Regions from separate parts of the Terrabacter carboxydivorans genome, predicted to be linked through region 1. Evidence: predicted binding sites of a transcription regulator. Region 1 holds the regulator's gene; each other region holds the start of a gene.

Region 1 (7,066 bases):
TGGTTCGAGCTGCCGGTCGAGGTCGTCAGGGACGCGGAGCCGGCAGCTCCCGCCGGCTCGGCACCGACGCGCGCGCGCGGATGAGGACGACGGCGCCCACCACCAGGGCGATGACCGTCCGCGGGTCCGTGACGGCGGCCTCGGCGACGATGACGGGATAGAGGGACCACACCGACTGCCCGCCTGCAGGACCGCCCCCGCCCAGGGCATCGGAGTAGGCCATGCGGTCGGCCAGAGAGGCCGCACTCGAGCCCGCCGCCATGGCCAGGGCGGCACCCACGGCCCAGCACAGTCGGCGCAGCCGGTCACTCCCCCGACCGCCCGAGAGCACCTGCCATTCTCGAAGCCCGTTATCAGGGCGGCGATCCGCCGGGCTCGAGGACGAGGCGGCGGAGGGGCCGGGATCGGGACCAGGACCCTGGGCAGGACGGGAACCGCCCGAGTGACGCCCGCCATCACCGTCGAGGCTGCGCACGGGACGCAGCCCCGGATGCAGGCCGGGACGCAGGCCGGGACGTGACAAGCCGGCAGCCAGCACGAGCCCGAACGCCACGACGCCGACGAGCGGCGCGGCGGACAGGGCGTAGAGCGCGGTCGATCCGGCTGATCGGCCTCCGTCGAGGAGGTAGGCGACGGCGACGAGCGGCAGCGCCTGCAGCACGGTCAGCACGAGGCACGCCGTCAGGACCATTCGGTCACGGCGTGCGCTCACGGCGAGTCCGTGCTCGACCGAACCGGCATCGAGGCCGACCGGGCCGGCGCCGACCGGATCGCTGCGGCAGGAGTGGATGCGGCAGGGGTCGAGTCGAAAGGGACCGCCGCGGAAGGGATCGGTGTCGGCACTCACGGGACCAGCCTCGGTAGGTGGAGGACGTCGAACCCGAGTCCCGGGCCGACGGTGGTGCAGGCTCGCTCGTCGGCGCCCTGGAGCACCCGGAGGTCGGGGCGGCCGGCAGCCACGGCGATGAGGTTGCGGGCGCTCTCGGTCCCCGCACGCAGGTAGTCGGAGTGCCCGACGGAGGTTCGGCCGACGTCGACGAAGTCCGCCCGGGCGCGCAGCCAGTGGTTGCACCCCGTCCCGGGCTCCTTCAGCGCGAACGTCGACAGGCGCGTGGCTCCGACCACCTCACCGGGGGCTGTGCCGTGCACGATCGACCCGTAGTCGAACACGTCGTCGCCCAGCGCCCCGAGCACGTTGAGGGAGCCGGGCTTGAGCGCCGTCGCCGACGCGTCGGAGAACGGCAGGCCCGGCGCACCGAAGACCGCGACGTCGTCGACGGCACTCGTGCGCAGGGAGGCGAAACCTGCGAGCAGGCCCCCATAGGAGTGGGCCCACACGGTCTGGTGCGCAGGCCGGTCCCGCGCGGCCTCCAGCCCTGTCGCGAAGTCGGCCAGTGATGCCGCGTTGTCGCGGGCGAGCTTGGCGTTCAGGACGTTCCGGTCGACAGAGGTCACGATCTCGCGCACCTGTGGCGCCTCGTAGCCCATCCACGTCACGATCGCGACGTCCTGCCCGCGAGCCGCCGCCCTGGTCTCGGCCCGCAGGCGCACGAACGTGTCGTCGTAGCGACGCAGGTCGGTGTCGACCATCGTGGACAGACCCCCGACGAACGTCACGACGTGCTCGGCGGTGTCGACGTCCCCGATGGCGACCACGGCCTTCGGATGGAGCCCGGTGGTGTCGACGAGCAGGAGGCGGCGCTCTCCGCCGTCCCTGCGGCTCAGGACGTCTCGGATCGCCTGCAACGCAGCGACCTCCTGCGAGGCGAGGCGGCGCCGCGGCTCGCTGCCGACCCACCCGCCGTCACGTGCCTCGAGGTAGCGCACCCGGGCTGCCTGCTCGGCCCGCCCGAGGAGCACGAGGTTCGCCGCGTGGCGTGCCGCGGCGGGAACACCGTCGCGAGGACCCACCCACTCGGGCCGGTCACGGACCACCGTGCGCCTCTCCTCGTCGGTCAGGGACCGCCACCACGCCGCTGAGGCGAACGCCTGTCCCCCGACGCCCACACTTGCGGCGGGAGGCGGTGGCGGTAGGGTGGCCGGGATCGACGCGCTGCCCCCGCCGGCGGCCGTCGCCCCGCGCGCGGAGGAGAGGAGCTGCCGCAGCAGCTCCTCGTCGGCCAGGCCGGCGGCGCGGCGGGCCTGGTCCAGACACGCATGCACCTCGGCGCGGAGCAGCTCGTCGAGGCAAGCCCGATGCGCCTCGAGCAACGGTTCGCCGAGCACCGCTCGGACCGGAAGGAACAGGCGCCCCTCGCCGTCGACCCACGCGCCCTCCTCCGCGGCACGTCGGTCGGCGCGACCGATGAGGTCCAGCGCCGCCTGCAGCTGGGCCGCGGCCCGCCCCAGGGCCTGGCCGGCGACGGCGATGCTCGAGGCCAACCCGCCGAGCCCGGCCACCACGAGGCCGTAGCGGTCCGCCGCGGCAGACGAGGCGGCACCCAACCATCGCGGCGCGGCCGAGCGTCGCCAGAGCACCAGCTCGGCCAGCACCAGCACCCGTCGTCGGCGATCCTCGAGTCCGCGGCCGACGGCCGCCAGGGTCTGGGGACGGCTCGAACGGATGTCCCGCACCGACAGGGTCACCGCCGATCCCCCGCCGATCACCGGGAGGCCCCCGACGCTCGACCGACGCCGGCCCGAGCCACCTGCTCGACGGCGTCGTAGGTGTCGGCCGCCACGGCCAGGGCACGCCCCAGCTCCTGCAGCTCCCAGCGCGTCGCCGCCAGCCGCGCAGCCCAGGCCGCCGAGACGTCACGCAGACCCGGCGCGCACCGGCCTTCCGGGAGCGCGGCCGCGATCGGCGCCAGCTCGTCGGTGATCCCGAGTGTCTGCACGCGCAGGACCACCTCACGGATCGAGGTGACGTCGTCGCGCAGGTCCGCCGTGTCCACGTCGTAGCGCATGCTCTCTCCTTCCCGAGGACTGCCACGCTAGGCCGACGGGAGGGTGGCGGACCGGCGCCATCCACAGGCTTGCCCCCGGCGCCGTGCGGCGGGCCAGGACCATCGACGGTTGCGCCTGACCGCAACGGAAGCCGTTGCGCCGCAAGGGGACTCGGACGGCACCTACTCGCGACGGGACAGCGAGACGAGACCCGAGTCGGGACGGTGAGACGAGACAGGGAGACGAGACAGCGACACGGGACAGCAGAACGCCGCACCCCTGGTCAGGGGTGCGGCGTCCGGGCAGGAGCGACGGGGTCGAAGCGCCGCCACCGCCAGCCGCTGAAGGTGGAGCCAACGCGGCAGATCGGGAGGGACGGGTGGATCGGCTGCCAGGGACACGGCATACGCGATCGACCGGCCCCAGGGGCCGACGGACTCAGCGCGCCGGAATGACCAGCTGCTGGCCGGCGTGGAGCGCCGTCGTGCTGAGGCCGTTGGCGACCTGGAGCTCGACGACACCGTCGGACACGGCGAGCTCCGGGAGCTCGCGGGCGGCGACCCCCGAGAGCGTCTGGCCCGACTGGACCGTCACGGTGCGCGGCTCACCCGAGGCCGAGGCGAGCTGGCCGGCGAGTCCCACGCCCAGGACGGAGACGACCGTCGCCACGAACAGGGACACGACGAGCCGTCCGAAGCGGGTCAGCCGCAGCGGCGGCTGTGCGTCCCCCACGGCGCGCGACCGTCGCACCTGGCGATCAGCGTCGGGCCCGGTGGGCACGAGGACGAGCCGGGGCCGGCCGGTCGGCGCGAGCCGTGCGGGCCCCTCGGCGTGCTGGTGACGAACGGCCTCGAGGACGATGGCGCTCATGGTGACCTCCCCTTGCTCCTGAACTTGCGAACACATGTTCGATAGAACGTCTGTACGAGTTGTAGCACGTATGTTCGATGAAGTCGAGACACGCCTCGAACAGGTGTTTGGCAACTGTGTTCGAACTCCGTAGTCTTTCCTCACACCACAGACCTCATCAGCCACCACTGACACTGGCCTCCCGCCCAGCGTCGGAGCACGGCCTGACGAGCCGACGAAGGGGACACCATGGGCGTGACCGAGCTTCCCGACCGCGAGACCGGTGACGGCCTGACCGTCCGCCAGCGGCGAGTGCTCGAGGTCATCCGCAACTCCGTCGACCGGCGCGGCTACCCGCCGAGCATGCGAGAGATCGGTGACGCGGTCGGGCTGGCCAGCCCCTCGAGCGTCTCGCACCAGCTCAACGCGCTCGTCGCCAAGGGCTACCTGCGGCGCGACCCCAACCGGCCGCGAGCCCTCGAGGTCGTCTCCCCCGACGCGAAGGCCGAGGAGCTCGGCTACCGCGGCGGTGACGCGACCCCGTTGCGACCCCGTGGCGACCAGTACGACACCGAGACCGACTCGGGCGACGCCCGCCCCGAGGCCTCCTACGTCCCCGTGCTGGGCCAGATCGCGGCCGGCGTCCCCATCACCGCCGAGGAGGTCGTCGAGGACGTCTTCCCCCTGCCCAAGCAGCTCGTGGGCGAGGGCGACCTCTTCCTGCTCAAGGTCAACGGCGACTCCATGGTCGACGCCGCGATCTGCGACGGCGACTGGGTCGTCGTGCGCCAGCAGCAGCACGCCGACAACGGCGACGTCGTGGCCGCGATGCTCGACAACGAGGCGACGGTGAAGACCTTCAAGCGCAAGGACGGTCACGTGTGGCTCATGCCGCACAACGACGACTTCTCCCCCATCGACGGCGACCACGCCACGATCCTCGGCAAGGTCACCGCGGTCCTGCGCCGCATCTGAGGCCGGGCCGATGCCCTCGTCACGCACCCGAGACGTCGTCCTGACCTACCGCTACCTGCGCGGTGCGATGATCGCGCTGCTGCTCATGCTGCTGCTCTCGGTCGGCTACCAGTGGTGGTGGGAGACGGGGCCACTCGTGCTGGCTCGGGTCGATCAGCGCCTACTACTACACCCCGGCCCGCGCGGTCTTCGTCGGCTCGCTGTGCGCCCTCGGGGCCAGCCTCGTCGCCTACAAGGGCCACTCACCGGAGGAGGACGTGCTGCTGGGATTCTCGGGGCTCATGGCCTTCGTCGTCGCCTTCGTGCCCACCGTCCCGGACGGACGCTGCGGCCCCAACGCCTACAGCCAGACCCCCGCCGAGATCGCGGCGGCCGTGCGCAACAACATCTGGTCGCTCGTCGTCGTGGCGGCCCTCGCGGCCGGCGTGACCGCCTGGCTCAAGCGCGGCACCGTGACGCGCGACTCGTCCGAACGGCCGACCGTGCGCTCGGTCGTGGTGACGGTCGTCTGCGGCGCGATCCTGCTCGGCGAGCTCGTCCTCTTCCTCGCCCTGCGTGACCGGTTCATCGCGCTGAGCCACGACATCGCCGCCGGGACCATGGTGGCCGGCGTCATCGCCGTGATGGTGCTGAGCGCGCTGCGCGCCGAGGACCGGCACCGGGGTGCCGGGGCGGGCACGGTCTACAAGCGCATATACATCGCGATCGCCGTGGCTCTCGCGGCCGCCCTCGGGACCACGGTCCTGGCGGCCCTGACGGTGCACGGCTTCGACCACCTGGTGCTCATCGCCGAGGTCATCGTCATCGTGCTCTTCGCCACCTACTGGGGCGTGCAGACCAAGGAGCTCTGGGACCTGCGTGCCGCCGACGGCCTCGAGGCCCGGCCGACTCAGGGCGTCGTCGAGTAGCCGCCCGGACGGACCGGGCGACGGGGCGAACCCCGAGCCCGACGAGCGGACAATCCGACGAGCCGGCGCCACGGCAGCCGCGGCGCTCAGTGGCCCAGCGCACCCCGCAGGTCGGTCAGGGTCGGGCCGAGCGGAGCGTGCAGGCGCAGCGTCGCCTCCGCGTCGCCGCGCGTCGCCGAGCGGGTGACGATCGCGACCGGCACGTCCCGCTGGTGGGCCCGGCGCACGAAGCGGTAGCCGCTCATCACCGACAGCGACGAGCCGAGCACGAGCACGGCCCCGGCTGCCTCGACGAGCGAGAAGCACTGCTCGACCAGGGCCTTGGGCACCGACTCGCCGAAGAAGACGACGTCGGGCTTGACCGTGTCGTGGCCGCAGACGAGGCAGCGGGGCGCGTGGAAGGACTCGACGAGCGAGTCGGCGAGCACGATGTCCCCGTCGGGTCGCACCTGCTCGCCCCACTGCGAGCCCACCGTCCGCGCCGCGTCGGCGAAGCGCTCCATGAAGCCGGGGTTCGCCTCGGTCATCCGCTCGTGCAAGCCGATTCGCGTCGTCCTCTCACCGCAGGTGAGGCAGACGGCACGATCGAGCGAGCCGTGCAGCTCGATGACGTCCGTGGCTCCCGAGGCCTGGTGCAGACCGTCGACGTTCTGGGTGATGATCGGCCCGACGTAGCCCGCCCGCTGCAGGTCGGTCACGACGCGGTGGCCCTCGTTGGGCCGGGCCGCGTTGAACCGCTGCCACCCGATGTAGCTGCGGGCCCAGTAGCGCCGCCGGGCAGCGCTCGACCCGGCGAACTCGCCGAAGGTCATCGGCTCGACCCGACGCGTGCCGTCCGGCCCCCGGTAGTCGGGGATGCCCGACTCGGTCGAGAGCCCTGCCCCGGAGAGGACGACCACGCCCCCGCCGCTGACGAGGTCGACGAGGTCGTCGAACGTGCCGAGGTCGTGCGTCTCGAGCGGAAGCGTGCGCGTCGTGGAGAGCCGGGTGACCGCGGTCGACTGCGGGGGTATGCCGTTCGGCTGCTTCACCCGGTCAGCCTACGTGCCGATCGACGACCCCTCGCGTGCCGCCAGGTTCGCCGCTTTTCCATAATCACCGGTTATGATTTTCCCATGATCGATGCTGCCGGCCTGCGGGTCATGAAGGCCATTGCCGACGAGGGAAGCTTCACGAGCGCCGCGAACGCCCTGGGCTTCACCCAGCCGGCCATCTCCCAGATGGTCCGGCGCCTCGAGCAGCGCACGGGGACGGTCCTCGTCGAGCGCTACGGTCGCCAGGTCCGCCTCACCGAGGCGGGTCAGGTGCTGGCACGCCACGCCGTCGGCGTCCTCGCCGCGCTCGACGCCGCCGAGGAGGAGATCACGGCCATCGCGGGGCTCCGGGCCGGGAGGGTGCGCCTGCAGGCCTTCCCCAGCTCCTCGGCGACGCTGGTCCCTCGGACGCTC
Region 2 (7,066 bases), on a different contig from region 1:
GGCATACGCACGTCCCAAGCCGCCTGCCGCCGCCCCCGGACCCGCGACACACCGAGCAGCGACCAACCTCTGCGGTTGCAGCCGCACCCTCCGGCTGTTGTCCGGTGTGTCGCCGGGGCGGGGGCTGGCACCATCGGGGCGTGAGCCTGAGCGGAACCGAGCTGTCGCGGTCCTACTTCGAGGAGGTCGTGCGCCCCGTCGTCGAGGACCGCTGGCCGCGGCTGCCGTATGCCGCCGCCCGCCTCGGGAGCGGCTCCGACGTCCTCGGCCTCGACGACGCGATGTCGCGCGACCACGACTGGGGCCTGCGACTCAACCTCCTCGTCCCGGGCGAGCTCGTGGCGACGGTGGACGCGCACCTCGCCGAGCACCTCCCCGAGTCGTTCGCCGGGCACCCGGTCCGGTTCGCGACGACGTGGGACCCCGTCGTGCGCCACCGCGTCCAGGTCGACACGGTGCGTGACCTCGCCGTCTCACGGCTCGGGGTCGACCCCACCGACGGGCTCACCACCGAGGAGTGGCTCTCCCTGACCGGTCAGGCCGTCCTGGAGGTCACCGCCGGCGAGGTGTTCGCCGACGGCGCGGGCGAGCTGACCGGCATACGTCGTCGGCTCGAGTGGTACCCCGACGACCTCTGGCGCCACGTCGTCGCGACGGACTGGGCACGGCTCGCACAGGAGCTGCCGTTCGTCGGGCGCACGGGGGAGCGCGGCGACGAGCTGGGCTCACGCGTGGTGACGGCTCGGCTCGCGGGGATCGCCATGCACCTCGGCCACCTGCTCGAGCGACGGTGGCCGCCCTACGCCAAGTGGCTCGGCACGAGCTTCGCCCGACTGCCGCGGGCCGGAGCCGCGGCGACGTCGCTGGTGGGCGCCCTGGCCGCAGACGACTGGCACCGGCGCCAGGCCGGCCTCGTCGAGGCCCTGCGCGCGCTCAGCCTGCTGCAGGCGACGGCAGGACTCCCGACCGTCGACGACCCGGTCGAGCCGTTCTGGGACCGTCCCTACCTCGGCGTGCGCGACGCCGCGGTCGGGGTCCTCGCCGAGACCATCCGCGACCCGGACGTCCGATCCCTTCCGCGAGGGGTCGGCTCCGCCGAGCAGGTGAGCGACAACGTCGACGTGCTCATGCACCCCGGTCGACGGCCACCACCGACGGCGGCACGACGCGTCAGGTGACGGCGCCGCGCTCGGCGAACTCCGGCCGCTCGAACTCACGCCCCTCGAGGACCTCGTGGACGTGCACGGCGGCGCGCACGGCGTCGACGTGCGTGACGTAGAGCGGCGCGAAGCCGAGCCGGATGATGTCGGGCTCGCGGAAGTCGCCGATGACGCCGCGCCCGATGAGCGCCTGCACGACGGCGAAGGCCTGCGGGTGGCGCAGCGACACCTGCGAGCCACGCCGCCCCGGGTCGCGGGGAGTCGCGAGCGGCAGGTCGACCCCGAGCGCGTCGAGGGCGTCGATGAACGTCCCGGTCACCGACAGGGACGCGGCCCGCACCTCCGCGGGGGAGAGCCCGTCGTATGCCGTGAGGGCGGCCTCGAGGGCGAGCACCGACAGCAGGGGCGGGGTGCCGACGCGGGCGCGGGTGATGCCGGGCGCCGGCTCGTAGTCGGGGCGCATCGCGAACGGGTGCGCGTGACCCTGCCAGCCGGTCAGCGGCTGCTCGAAGTCGTCCTGGTGCCGGGTCGCCACGTAGAGGAAGGCGGGCGCGCCGGGACCGCCGTTGAGGTACTTGTAGCCGCAGCCGACGGCCAGGTCCGCGCCGCCGGCGTCGAGGTCGACCTCGATGACGCCGGCAGAGTGGCAGAGGTCCCAGCACGCGAGCGCGCCCACGGCGTGGGCGGCCCCGGTGATGGCGCGGAGGTCCCAGAGCTCGCCGGTCCGGTAGTCGACGCTCGAGTACGAGACGAGGGCCAGGGCCTCACCCACCTCGGCGATCGCCGCCGTCGCGTCGCGCGGGTGGACGCGTCGCACCTCGAGACCCGCCAGGGCTGCGGCCGACTCCGTCATGTAGAGGTCGGTGGGGAAGGAGTCGGGGTCGGTGAGCACGACGGTGCGGCCCGGGCGCAGCCGTCCGGCGCCGATGACGGCCTTGAAGAGGTTGACCGACGTCGAGTCGGTCACGACCACCTGGCCCGGGGCGGCCCCGACGAGGCGGCCGACCCGGTCGCCCACGCGGGTCTGGGCGCCCCACCAGTCGGCCTCGTTCCACGACCGGATGAGGCGCTCGCCCCACTGGCGGTGCATGACGTCGTCGACGACGGCCGGGACGGCGTTCGGCAGCGCGCCGAGCGAGTTGCCGTCGAGGTAGATGACGCCGTCCGGCAGGGTGAAAAGGTCGCGGGTGCCCCGCAGCGGTGAGCCGGCGTCGGTCTCCGCAGCGCGGGCGATCAGGTCGTCGTGGGTGTGCACCGTCGTCATGGCGGCAACGTATCCGGTGGTGCGCCGCCGGCGTCAGGGCTGCCTTCGCGATCATCTCGCATGTCAGACGCTTCCGACTGGCTCCCCGCCGACCCACCCCTCGAGTCCGGGCCGGTCCCCGCGTTCTAGGCTGGGTCGGTGAGCACCACCAGCACCCTGACCCTGCCGCGGATCGGCGTCCTCGCCGTGCAGGGCGACGTCCGCGAGCACCTCGCGGCACTGTCCGCCCTCGGAGCCGAGGCCGTGACGGTCCGTCGCCCGGCCGAGCTCGAGCAGGTCGACGGGCTCGTCATCCCCGGCGGGGAGTCGACCGTGATGGACAAGCTCGTGCGCGCCTTCGACCTGCGCGAGCCGCTCGTGCGCCGCATCCGCGAGGGCCTGCCCGTCTACGGCTCGTGCGCCGGGATGATCATGCTGGCCGACCGCATCGCCGACGGGCGCCCCGACCAGCAGACGCTCGGCGGTCTCGACATCACGGTGCGCCGCAACGCCTTCGGCCGTCAGGTCGACTCCTTCGAGCAGGACCTCGACTACGCCTGGAGCGACACGGCGAGCTCCGGAGCGACCGGCACGGTTCACGCCGTCTTCATCCGCGCGCCGTGGGTCGAGCAGGCCGGACCCGACGTCCAGGTGCTCGCCCGCGTGAGTGAGGGCGCCGCCGCCGGTAGGATCGTCGCGGTCCGGCAGGGCAACCTCATGGCCACGTCCTTCCACCCGGAGGTGGGGGCCGACCGCCGGATCCACGCCGAGTTCGTCTCGATCGTCAGAGCGCACCGACTCCAGCAGTCGGATGCACGCCAGTCACCGGAACGCGAGGACACTGCATGAGCGGCCACTCCAAATGGGCCACCACGAAGCACCAGAAGGCGGCCAAGGACGCCAAGCGCGGCAAGCTCTTCGCCAAGCTCATCAAGAACATCGAGGTCGCAGCCCGCCAGGGCGGCGCCGACCCCACGGGCAACCCGACGCTCTACGACGCCATCCAGAAGGCGAAGAAGACCTCGGTGCCCAACGACAACATCGACCGTGCCGTCAAGCGCGCGTCGGGGGCCGAGGCCGGCGCTGCCGACTGGCAGACGATCATGTACGAGGGCTACGCCCCCAACGGTGTCGCCGTCCTCATCGAGTGCCTCACCGACAACCGCAACCGCGCCGCCGCCGAGGTGCGCACCGCACTGACCCGCAACGGTGGCCAGCTCGCCGACCCCGGCTCGGTGTCCTACGTCTTCAACCGAAAGGGTGTCGTGACCGTCCTCAAGGACGCCGGCTCCGAGGACGACATCCTCGAGGTCGTGCTCGAGGCGGGGGCCGAGGAGGTCAACGACAACGGCGACACGTGGGAGATCATCTCCGAGGCCACCGACTTCGTCGCGGTCCGCAAGGCGATCCAGGATGCCGGCATCGACTACGAGTCGGCCGAGGCCTCGTTCGTGCCCAACCTGCAGGTGCCGCTCGACCTCGACGGCGCGCGGAAGATGATCCGCGTCATCGAGGCTCTCGAGGACAGCGACGACGTGCAGAACGTCTTCGCCAACGGCGACATCCCGGACGACGTGCTCGCCCAGCTCGACGACGACGAGGACTGAGCCCACACGGGCCGGCGCCGGCCGCAGCACGGGAGGCACGCCGGCACCGGCGTGCCTCCCGTGCTTTCGGGGGAGCGCGGCTAGCGTTGTCCCGAACACCTGTTCGGATCGTCCGCCCCGCCCACAGACCTGGAGGTATGCCGTGCGCGTCCTCGCGGTCGACCCCGGGCTCACGCGGTGCGGCGTCGGCGTCGTCGACGGCGTCCCGGGTCGCAAGCTCTCCCTCGTCGATGTGGGCGTCATCCGCACCCCGTCCACCGACCCCACGCCGCGACGCCTCGTCGTGGTCGAGGACGAGATGCGCCAGTGGTTCGCCCGGCACCGCCCCGAGGCCGTCGCCATCGAGCGGGTCTTCGCCGACACCAACGTCTCCACCGTCATGGGCACCGCGCAGGTCACGGGGATCGTCATGATCATCGCCGAGCGGCTCGGCCTGCCGGTCACCCTGCACACCCCGACCGAGGTCAAGGCCGCCGTCAGCGGCAGCGGGCGGGCCGACAAGGCGCAGGTCACCACGATGGTGACCCGGCTGCTCGGACTCGACACGCCACCCAAGCCCGCGGACGCCGCCGACGCGCTCGCGCTCGCCATCTGCCACGTGTGGCGCGGGGGCACCCAGAGCCGTCTCGAGGAGGCACGGCTCGAGGTGCTGGCGCGCACCGGCAACCGGGGGAGCGGCATACCCCGTCGGGTCCCGCCGGGAGCCGCGCCACCCGTGCAACGACTGAGGGCCGCGTCGGCCCAGACCTCCCGGGCGGGGCGGACACCGTCACCCGCCTCACCCGACCGCACCCCACCGCACCCTGGAGCCCAGCCCCGATGATCGCCTCGCTCTCCGGCACCGTCCTCAAGGTCGGCCTCGACTCCGTCGTGGTCGGCGTCGGCGGAGTCGGCATGCTCGTCCACACGACGCCCGCGACCGCCACGTCGGTGCGGCTGGGCCAGCCCACCGAGCTCGCGACGAGTCTCGTCGTGCGCGAGGACTCGCTGACGCTCTACGGCTTCGCCACCGACGACGAGAAGCACGTCTTCGAGACCGTCCAGACCGTCTCGGGCGTCGGCCCGCGCCTGGCCCTGGCGGTGCTCGCCGTCCACTCGCCCGACGCGGTGCGGATCGCGCTCGGCACCGGTGACCTCGTGGCGCTGACCAAGGTCCCGGGCATCGGCAAGAAGGGCGCCGAGCGCATGGTGCTCGAGCTCAAGGACAAGCTCGGCGCCCTGCCGGGCTCGGCGGGGCAGGCCGAGCCGGTGCACCTCGACAGCGGCGAGGCCTGGCGCGAGCAGGTCCGTGAGGCCCTCGTCGGCCTCGGGTGGACCGCACGGCAGGCCGACGACGCCCTCGACAAGGTGGCACCGCTGGCCGCTGACGGCGCCGGCGTCTCCGCCCTCCTTCGCGCGGCCCTGCAGGAGCTCGGTCGATGAGCGTCGACCGGTCGTGGGAGGTCGAGCAGGTCCCGGACGTCTGGGACGACGGCTCGTTCGACGCGACCGCCCGCACCGTCGACGCCGCCGGCGACACCGACGAGCGGCAGGTCGAGGCGGCGCTGCGCCCGAAGCGGCTCGAGGACTTCCCGGGCCAGACCCGCGTGCGCGACCAGCTCGGCCTCGTCCTCAAGGCGGCCAAGCGCCGCGGCACCCCGCCCGACCACGTCCTGCTCTCCGGGCCGCCCGGACTGGGCAAGACCACCCTCGCGATGATCGTGGCGGGCGAGCTCGAGCAGCCCATCCGCATCACCTCGGGTCCGGCCATCCAGCACGCGGGCGACCTCGCCTCGGTGCTGTCGTCCCTGGCCGAGGGAGAGGTGCTCTTCCTCGACGAGATCCACCGCATGTCCCGCTCGGCCGAGGAGATGCTCTACCTCGCGATGGAGGACTTCCGGGTCGACGTCATCATCGGCAAGGGGCCGGGCGCTACCGCGATCCCGCTCGAGCTGCCGCCCTTCACCGTCGTCGGCGCGACCACCCGGGCCGGTCTGCTGCCGGCGCCCCTGCGCGACCGGTTCGGCTTCACGGGCCATCTTGACTACTACGCAGCCGCCGACCTCGTGACCATCCTGCACCGCTCGGCACGCCTGCTCGGGCTCGACGCCGACGACGACGGCATCCGCGAGATCGCCCTGCGCTCGCGTGGCACGCCCCGCATCGCCAACCGCCTGCTGCGCCGCGTGCGCGACTGGGCCCAGGTCCACGGCGAGGACCGGGTCACCCACACGGCGGCCCGGCAGGCCCTCGAGCTCTTCGACGTCGACGAGCGCGGCCTCGACCGGCTCGACCGTGCCGTCCTCGAGGCGCTGTGCCGCCGGTTCAGCGGGGGACCGGTGGGGCTGTCGACGCTCGCCGTGGCCGTCGGCGAGGAGCCCGATACCGTCGAGACGGTCGCCGAGCCCTACCTCGTGCGTGAGGGCTTCATGGTGCGCACGCCGCGTGGGCGGGCCGCGTCCGGCCTCGCCTGGGAGCACCTCGGGCTGACGCCTCCGCTCGAGGCGCAGTCGCTCTGGACCGCCACGCTGCCCATCGAGGAGGCCGGCGGCGCCCGTTTCTAGGGGCGCGCCCACGTGCTCGGGCGGCTGCGGGACGCGACCAAAACGTGACCCGTGCCCGCTGCGCCACGGCCCGATCCGGTCTGACAAACTGCACCGGCGCACGTAGACTCCTGCGGGCACCATCGCCGCTGCCGCGGCACCATCCGGTGCCCCTGGTCGTTGACGCGACATCCGACCCGAACGACGGTCGTGGCGCGCGTGTGCACCGACCGGACGAAGACACGAAGGACTGAGCTGACATGAGCAACAACGGGACTTTCTCGTTGCTGATTTTCGCCCTGCCCCTGTTGCTGCTGGGCTGGCTGTTCTTCACCCAGAACAAGCGGATGAAGCAGATGCGCGACTTCAGCTCGTCCCTGCACGTCGGTGACCGCATCGTCACGTCGTCCGGGATCTACGGCACGGTCAAGCACCTCGACGACTCCAGCGTCTGGCTCGAGGTCGCCGAGGGCACCACGATCCGCGTCGACCGTCGCGCCATCGCGATGAAGCAGTCCGACGAGTCGGCCGTGG
Region 3 (7,066 bases), on a different contig from region 1:
CGGCGGCGCGGTAGCCCCAGTAGAGGAAGCCGGCCCGCAGCCCCTTGCCGCCCGTCAGCAGTCCCGTGACCGCCGACACGAGCGGGGCCGTCTCGTCGCCGATCGCGGCGAGCGACTGGGTGGCCCCGGCGATCTGCCCGTCGATCGCCTGCTGCACCCGACGGCGCAGCACGTCGAGGTCGGTGGGGGTCTGCACGGGGTCCTCCATCGAGTCGCGGGAATCGTGGTCAGCCTACGCGGCGCCCCGACCGCCCCGTGAACACGCCCATGCGTCGTGGACCTGCTCGGCCTAGGGTGTGCGGCATGGCACACGGCACGGCATCCTCGATGGCGCGGGCGGAACGGTTCACGCGGTCCATCCCGGCGATGATCGAGGCCGACACCCCCACCTTCAGCTTCGAGTTCTTCCCGCCCAAGGACGACGCGTCCGAGGCGCAGCTGTGGGACGCCATCCGGCGCCTCGAGAAGGTCTCGCCGAGCTTCGTCTCGATCACCTACGGCGCCGGCGGCGGCACCCGCGGCCGCACCGTGCGCCTGACCCAGCGCGTCCTCGAGGAGACGTCGCTGACGCCGATGGCGCACCTGACCTGCGTCGGCCACTCCGTCGCCGAGCTGCGCAGCATCGTCGGGTCGTATGCCGCAGCCGGGGTCCGCAACATACTGGCCCTGCGCGGTGACCCCCAGGGGGGCCTCGGCCAGCCCTGGGTCGCCCACCCCGACGGGCTCGACCACGCCGACGAGCTCGTCGCGCTCGTCCGCGGGTTGGGCGACTTCACCGTCGGCGTGGCGGCCTTCCCCGACGGTCACCCCGAGTCCGGCGACATCAGCGAGGACGCCGAGACCCTCATCCGCAAGGAGCGGGCCGGCGCGGAGTTCGCGATCACCCAGATGGTGTTCGACGTCGACAACTACCTGCGGCTGCGCGACGAGCTCGCGCTCCGCGGCTCGCAGCTCCCGGTCGTCCCGGCGATCATGCCGATCACCAACGCACGCCAGGTCGCGCGCATGGCCCAGCTCGCGGGCCAGCCGATGCCGGCGTCGGTCACCGACCGGCTCGAGAGCCACGGCGACGACGCGGAGGGCGTGCGGGCCGAGGGAATGGCCATCGCCACCGAGTCGTCCCGTCGCCTGCTCGACGAGGGCGCTCCCGGCATCCACTTCATCACGATGAACCGTTCGTCGGCGACGCTCGAGGTCTTCGGCAACCTCTGAGCCTCGACCGGACGGCCGGCCGAACGCCGAGGACGACCGGCCCCCAGGGAAGGGCCGGCCGTCCGGTCGGATGGTGCGTGCCGTGAGCGAGCCCAGGTGGTCAGGTGCTCACGTGCTCGAGGGCGTGGTCGCCGTGCCGTTCGGGGAGGTGGGCACCTCACCCTGCTGGGGCTGCTGACCCGACTGGCCCTGCTGGCCCTGGGGGCCGTCGCCGTCGTGGTCACCACCGCGGCCGCCCCCGCCGGGACCACCGCCGGGGCCGCCCTCCTGGACCGCAGTGACGGCGAAGGACGCGTCGACCTTCACCGTGACGTGGGTGCCGTCGGTGCGCACCAGGTGCGCCTCGTAGACGCCGTCCGAGTCGGTCTCGACGCGCTCGATCGTCGCGGTGGGCTCCTTGGCCCTGGCCGCCGCCGTCACCTTGGCGGCCGTGTCGCCCGTGAGCAGCTTCTCGTCCGAGCGCATGGGCTTGGTCGGGTCGGTGTTGCCGTTCATGCCGGAGCCGGCGCGTGCGCCCTCGCCGACCTGCCCGTAGGCGCCGCTCGTCGCCGTGCCGGTGCTGCCCGTCTCGTCCGCGCTGGCGAGGGCTGCGCCGCCGAGCGCGAGGGCCGAGGCGGCCACGATGCCGGCGCCTGCCAGGGCGATGGTCTTGTTCTTCATGCGTCCCACTCCTTCGATGGGCCGGCCTCGTGCCGGCTGTGTCCACCGTCGGCGGCGGCCCTGTGCCCACCCCCTCGTGGGCGTGGGGACCTCCTGTGAAGGCAGGGCGGACCTGTGAGCGGCCTTTCGGCGACCGGGGCGGGTCAGGTCTCCTGGTCGAAGGGTTGCCCCGGTCTGACGTCGGGGCGCGGCGGTGGCGCGGTCCCGGGGTCGGGCGCGGCCCCGGTGGCGGGGCCGCGGCGTCCGGACGGTGCGGAGATGCCGATGCGTTCGCCCCACGCGTCGTAGCGCCGCTTGTAGCGACGGATGCGGCCGGCGAGCTTGTAGACGAGGAAGGCCCCGAGCGCGAGGAGGACGAAGGCGATGGTCGCGGCCAGCCACGGGTGGGCGATGGCGAGGGCGGTGACGCCCGTGACCGTGACGTCCTCGGTGGTGCTGACGAGGACGTTGCTCGCCGGCTCGGGTGAGGTGTTGACGGCAGCGCGCAGGCCGGCCTTGATCCCGTGCGAGATGAGGGCGGTGACACCGCCGGTCGCTGCGCCGACCGCGGCGTCGAGGCTCGCCGTGTCGTGACCGATGAGGTAGCCGATGGTGGCCCCGACCGCCGGCCTGACGACCGTGTGCACGGAGTCCCAGACGGAGTCGACGTAGGGGATCTTGTCGGCGAGCATCTCGACCGCGAAGAGGATCCCGGCGCCGATGAGCACGTCGGTGCGGGCCAGGGCGTTCGGGATCTGGCTGAGGTTGAAGATCTTGTCGGCCAGCCCGAGGACGAGCACGACCGCGTACGCGTTGATGCCGCTGCCCCACCCGGTGGTGAAGGCCATGGGGATGAGCTCGGCGCCCACGACGCTCCTTCGGTCGTGCGCCGGTCGCGGGTGCGCCGGTGCGTCTGCTGCCGGGCCGGACGGCCGAGCACGGGTCCAACGTCCCCGACGCTCCCGCATTCCCACCGGCTGCGCAACGGGGGCGCGCTGTGGCCCGTTGCCGGGCAGCGGAACGGGCCCGATCCGTGAGCGGACAGGACCCCTGCACCTCTCCGTTCGCGGACCGAACCCGTGGCCCCACTCTGCCCGCGGGCGCGGCGGGCGGGCCTGAGCACGGGTACTCAGGTCTGCCCGTTCGAAGTGAAACGGCGGTCCTCGGCCGGGCCTCGGGCGTGTGCCGCGGGCCGGGGCGAGGGGTCTCGTGGACCTTCTTGACACGGTGTCGGCGGCGGGGGTTAGGGTTGTCGTATCGAACAAGTGTTCGAACGAAAATGTCAGTTCAGTCGTCGGTTGGTTGTCGGACCGCTCGTGTGGGGCGCGGGTGGTTCGGGTCGTGATGTCCGGCCTCGACGTGTCCGAGGGAGACGTGTCGTGGTGCGCAGGTTCAGTGACACCGTGCAGGTGAGAGTGCACGAGCGGGAGCAGTCCGAGGTGCCGGCCCGGCCCGAGGCGTTCATCTGGCGAGGCCGTCTCTACGTCGTGCGCGACGTCCTCGGCCAGTGGCGTGAGCGTCGGGCCTGGTGGCACGACGCCCTCGACGCCGACGAGGCGCAGGTGCGTCCCGGCGAGACGCTCGTCGCCGCGGCGAGCGAGCAGCACGTGTGGCGGGTGGAGGCGAGCCCGGGCTGGTCCTTCGCCCCCGGCGTCTACGACCTCGCCCACGACGAGTCCCCGCGCGGCGACCAGTGGTCGCTCGTCCGGGTCGCCGACTGAGGCGCCATGAGACGCGAGAGGAGAGGAACCACCATGACCACCGCCCACGACGTGCGTCGCCCACCCATCTCGGCCGCCGTGCTCGACCTGCTCGAGCGCGGCCGGACGACCCTCGAGTCGGCCTGCCGCACGAGCGACGCGTCCGAGCGCTACCGGGACGCCCACCTCGGAGCCCTGCGCGCCGCCGCAGCCCTCGTCGCCGCCCGCACCGTCCCGGCGCCGCGCTCGCGACCGCGCAGTGTCTGGCAGGTGCTGCCCGGGGTGGCGCCCGAGCTGGGGGAGTGGGCGGCCTTCTTCGCGGCCTGCTCGGCCCACCGGTCGGTCATCGACCGCGGTGGCCACATCGGTGCCCGCGAGGCCGACGACCTGCTGCGGCAGGCCGAGATGTTCCTCGAGATCGTCCAGGACCTGCTCGGCATCCCGCTGACCGTCCCGCTGCCGCAGTCGATCACGCCCGTCTCGAGGAGCCGGGCGACCGGGGCGTGACGACCAGCATGACCACCAGCACCCTGAACACCGTGAGCACTGTGAGCACCGGCGGCACCGGCGGCACCGGCGAGAGCTTCGTGCACCTGCACGTCGCCTCCGGCTACTCCATGCGCTACGGCACGGCGCAGCCGCGCCAGCTCGTCGAGCGGGCGGCCGCGTTCGGGCAACCGGCCCTCGCCCTGACCGACCGCGACGGGCTCTACGGGGCGGTCAAGTTCGTGCGCGCGTGCATGGACCACGACGTCGCCCCCATCCTCGGCGTCGACCTGGCCGTCGGCTCCGAGCAGCCCGAGCGGCGCCGGCCCGTGCGCACCCCGGTGCGCGGGGGCGCGCTCGTCGACCCGCGCCTGCCGCGCGTCACGGTGCTGGCCAGGGGCGGCAGCGGCGGTCTCGCCCCCGGCGAGGGATGGGCGGCGCTCTGCCGCCTCGTCACCGCCACCCACCTGCGCGGCGAGCGCGGCAACCCCGTCGCGACCGCGAGCCTCGTCGCCGAGCACGCCCGCGCCAGGCCCGAGGCGTCCGCAGTCCCAGAGGTTCCCGACCGTCGCGAGGCTCCCGACGAGGCAGGGGGGCGCTCCGCCCGGCGCGGCGGACGGCATACGCCATCGGTGACGGACGGCGGGCCCTCCCGGCTCGTCGTGCTCCTCGGGCCCGACTCCGACGTCGGCCGCGCGGTGCTCGCCAAGAGGCGCGACCACGCCCGCGCGGCCCTCGAGCGCTGGGTCGGCCTGCTCCCGCGCGGCGCCGTCGTCGTCGAGGTCGTGTGCCACGGCGGACCGGAGCACCAGCCCGGGAGCCTCGGACAGGCCGCCCGCATGCTCGCGCTGGCCCGCGAGGTCGGCGTGCCGAGCGTCATCACGGCAGCGGTGCGCCACACCGACCCGCAGGACGCGGCCGTCGTCGACGTGCTCGACGCCGCCCGTCGGCTCGTCGCCCTCGACGCCCGCCACCTCGACCGCGTCACGACGGCCGGGCACCTCTCGCCCACGCCCCTCATGCACGCCCTCGCCCTCGACGTCGTGCAGGTCTCCGGACCGGGCCTCGTCGGCGGCGGCGCGCTGGCGCGCGAGCAGGCGCGCGAGCTGCTCGCGCGCACCACGGCGCTCGCCACCGAGTGCGTCCAGGACCCGCGCGCCGACCTCGGCATCGGCTCGGTGCACCTGCCCGAGCCGGGCGTCCTCGGCATCCGGCCGGGCACCAACCCGCACCGGGTCCTCGCGCGCCGGTGCCGCGAGTCGATCCCGGCCCGCTACCCCGGTCGCACCGAGAGTGAGCTGGTCGCCGTCAGCGACCGGCTCGAGGACGAGCTCGGCGTCATCGAGACCCTCGGCTACGCGACCTACTTCCTCACCGTCGCCCAGGTCTGCGACCTCATCCGCGAGATGGGGGTCCGGGTCGCGGCGCGCGGATCCGGGGCCGGGTCGCTCGTCAACTACCTCCTCGGCATCTCCGGGGTCGACCCGATGCGGCACGGGCTGCTCATGGAGCGCTTCTGCTCGCCGCTGCGCGCCGAGCTGCCCGACATCGACATCGACGTCGAGTCCGCCCGGCGCACCGAGATCTACGAGCGCATCCTCGAGCACTTCGGGGGTGACCGCGTCACGTGCGTCTCGATGATGGACACCTACCGGGTGCGCCACGCGATCCGCGACGCCGGCGCCGCGCTCGGGCTGCCGCCGCCCGAGGTCGACGCGATGGCCAAGGCCTTCCCGCACATCGCCGCCCGCAACGTGCGCAACGCCCTCGCCGAGCTGCCCGAGCTGCGGGCGAGCGGCCTCGACGTGCCTCGCCTGCAGCTGATGTTCGACATCGTCGAGCGGCTCGACGGACTGCCCCGGCACATCGCCCTGCACCCCTGCGGGGTCGTGCTGTCCGACTCCGTCCTGCTCGACCGCACGCCCGTCGAGGCGAGCTGGCTCGGCTTCCCGATGAGCCAGTTCGACAAGGACGACGTCGAGGAGATGGGCCTGCTCAAGCTCGACGTGCTCGGCATCCGCATGCAGTCCGCGATGGCCCACGCGATCGAGGAGGTCGAGCGCGTCGACGGCGAGCACGTCGACCTCGACGACGAGAGCCAGGTGCCCTTCGACGACGAGCCGACCTTCGAGCTCGTCCGGTCGACGAAGACCCTCGGCTGCTTCCAGATCGAGAGCCCCGGGCAGCGGGAGCTCATCGGCAAGTTCGGGCCGCGCACCTTCGACGACCTCATCATCGACATCTCGCTCTTCCGGCCCGGGCCGGTCAAGAGCGACATGATCATCCCCTTCCTCAACGCGAGGCAGGGGTGGAAGGACCCCTCCTACCTCCACCCGACCCTCGTGCCCGCGCTCGAGGAGACCGAGGGCGTCGTCGTCTTCCACGAGCAGGTGCTGATGATCGTCGCCGAGACGACCGGCGTCACCCTGGCCCAGGCCGACGAGGTGCGCCGGGCGCTCGGCACGCCCGACGGGCAGAAGCGGATCGAGGCCTGGTGGCGGCCCGCGGCCCGTGACCGCGGCTACGCCCCAGACGTCGCCGACAAGATCTGGGAGGTCCTCAAGGCCTTCGCGTCCTTCGGCTTCTGCAAGGCCCACGCCGCCGCGTTCGCGCTGCCGACCTACCAGTCGGCATGGCTCAAGACGCACCACCCGGCCGCCTTCCTCGCCGGCGTGCTCACGCACGACCCGGGGATGTACCCCAAGCGACTCATCCTCGACGACGCCCGCACCTTCGGCATCGCCATCCTCGGGCTCGACGTCAACGTCTCGACCGGGGCCTACCGCTTCGAGCGCACCGACGACGGCGGCGAGGCCATCCGCCTCTCGCTCGCGGACGTCCACGGCATCAGCGAGGCCGAGGTCGCGCAGATCGTCGCCGGCCAGCCCTACTCCAGCCTCTCCGACTTCTGGCAGCGAGCCCACGTCTCCCGCCCGATCGCCGAGAAGCTCGTGCTCGCAGGCGGTTTCGACGCCCTGCACGACATCCACCTCGGCGGCCCGTCCCGGCTCGACGAGAGCAGTCCCGGT

Evidence for each region. The regulator LexA, encoded in region 1, represses DNA repair genes until DNA is damaged. The targets are predictions, from matches to a motif close to TCGAACANNTGTTCGA.
Region 2: a site for LexA is predicted at 4,102-4,117, ahead of ruvC (crossover junction endodeoxyribonuclease RuvC). Genes of this name have one in related genera too.
Region 3: a site for LexA is predicted at 3,109-3,124, ahead of ABD297_RS15940 (DUF6504 family protein). Genes of this name have one in related genera too.

Annotation. Positions count from the first base shown of each region.
Region 1 covers NZ_BAAARE010000006.1:69,728-76,793, reverse strand. The annotation lists gene ABD297_RS07995 (sensor histidine kinase) at 1-84, shown strand, start outside; gene ABD297_RS07990 (hypothetical protein) at 26-847, opposite strand; gene ABD297_RS07985 (alpha/beta hydrolase) at 844-2,586, opposite strand; gene ABD297_RS07980 (hypothetical protein) at 2,604-2,906, opposite strand; gene ABD297_RS07975 (LysM peptidoglycan-binding domain-containing protein) at 3,325-3,756, opposite strand; gene lexA (transcriptional repressor LexA) at 3,985-4,710, shown strand; gene ABD297_RS07965 (hypothetical protein) at 4,968-5,618, shown strand; gene ABD297_RS07960 (Sir2 family NAD-dependent protein deacetylase) at 5,705-6,649, opposite strand; gene ABD297_RS07955 (LysR family transcriptional regulator) at 6,734-7,066, shown strand, end outside.
Region 2 covers NZ_BAAARE010000009.1:151,425-158,490, reverse strand. The annotation lists gene ABD297_RS11635 (DUF4037 domain-containing protein) at 141-1,178, shown strand; gene kynU (kynureninase) at 1,171-2,424, opposite strand; gene pdxT (pyridoxal 5'-phosphate synthase glutaminase subunit PdxT) at 2,581-3,252, shown strand; gene ABD297_RS11620 (YebC/PmpR family DNA-binding transcriptional regulator) at 3,249-4,010, shown strand; gene ruvC (crossover junction endodeoxyribonuclease RuvC) at 4,153-4,833, shown strand; gene ruvA (Holliday junction branch migration protein RuvA) at 4,830-5,432, shown strand; gene ruvB (Holliday junction branch migration DNA helicase RuvB) at 5,429-6,553, shown strand; gene yajC (preprotein translocase subunit YajC) at 6,793-7,066, shown strand, end outside.
Region 3 covers NZ_BAAARE010000014.1:57,344-64,409, forward strand. The annotation lists gene ABD297_RS15920 (polyprenyl synthetase family protein) at 1-196, opposite strand, end outside; gene metF (methylenetetrahydrofolate reductase [NAD(P)H]) at 304-1,212, shown strand; gene ABD297_RS15930 (hypothetical protein) at 1,321-1,872, opposite strand; gene ABD297_RS15935 (DUF4126 domain-containing protein) at 2,016-2,720, opposite strand; gene ABD297_RS15940 (DUF6504 family protein) at 3,234-3,572, shown strand; gene ABD297_RS15945 (SAV_6107 family HEPN domain-containing protein) at 3,606-4,058, shown strand; gene ABD297_RS15950 (DNA polymerase III subunit alpha) at 4,169-7,066, shown strand, end outside.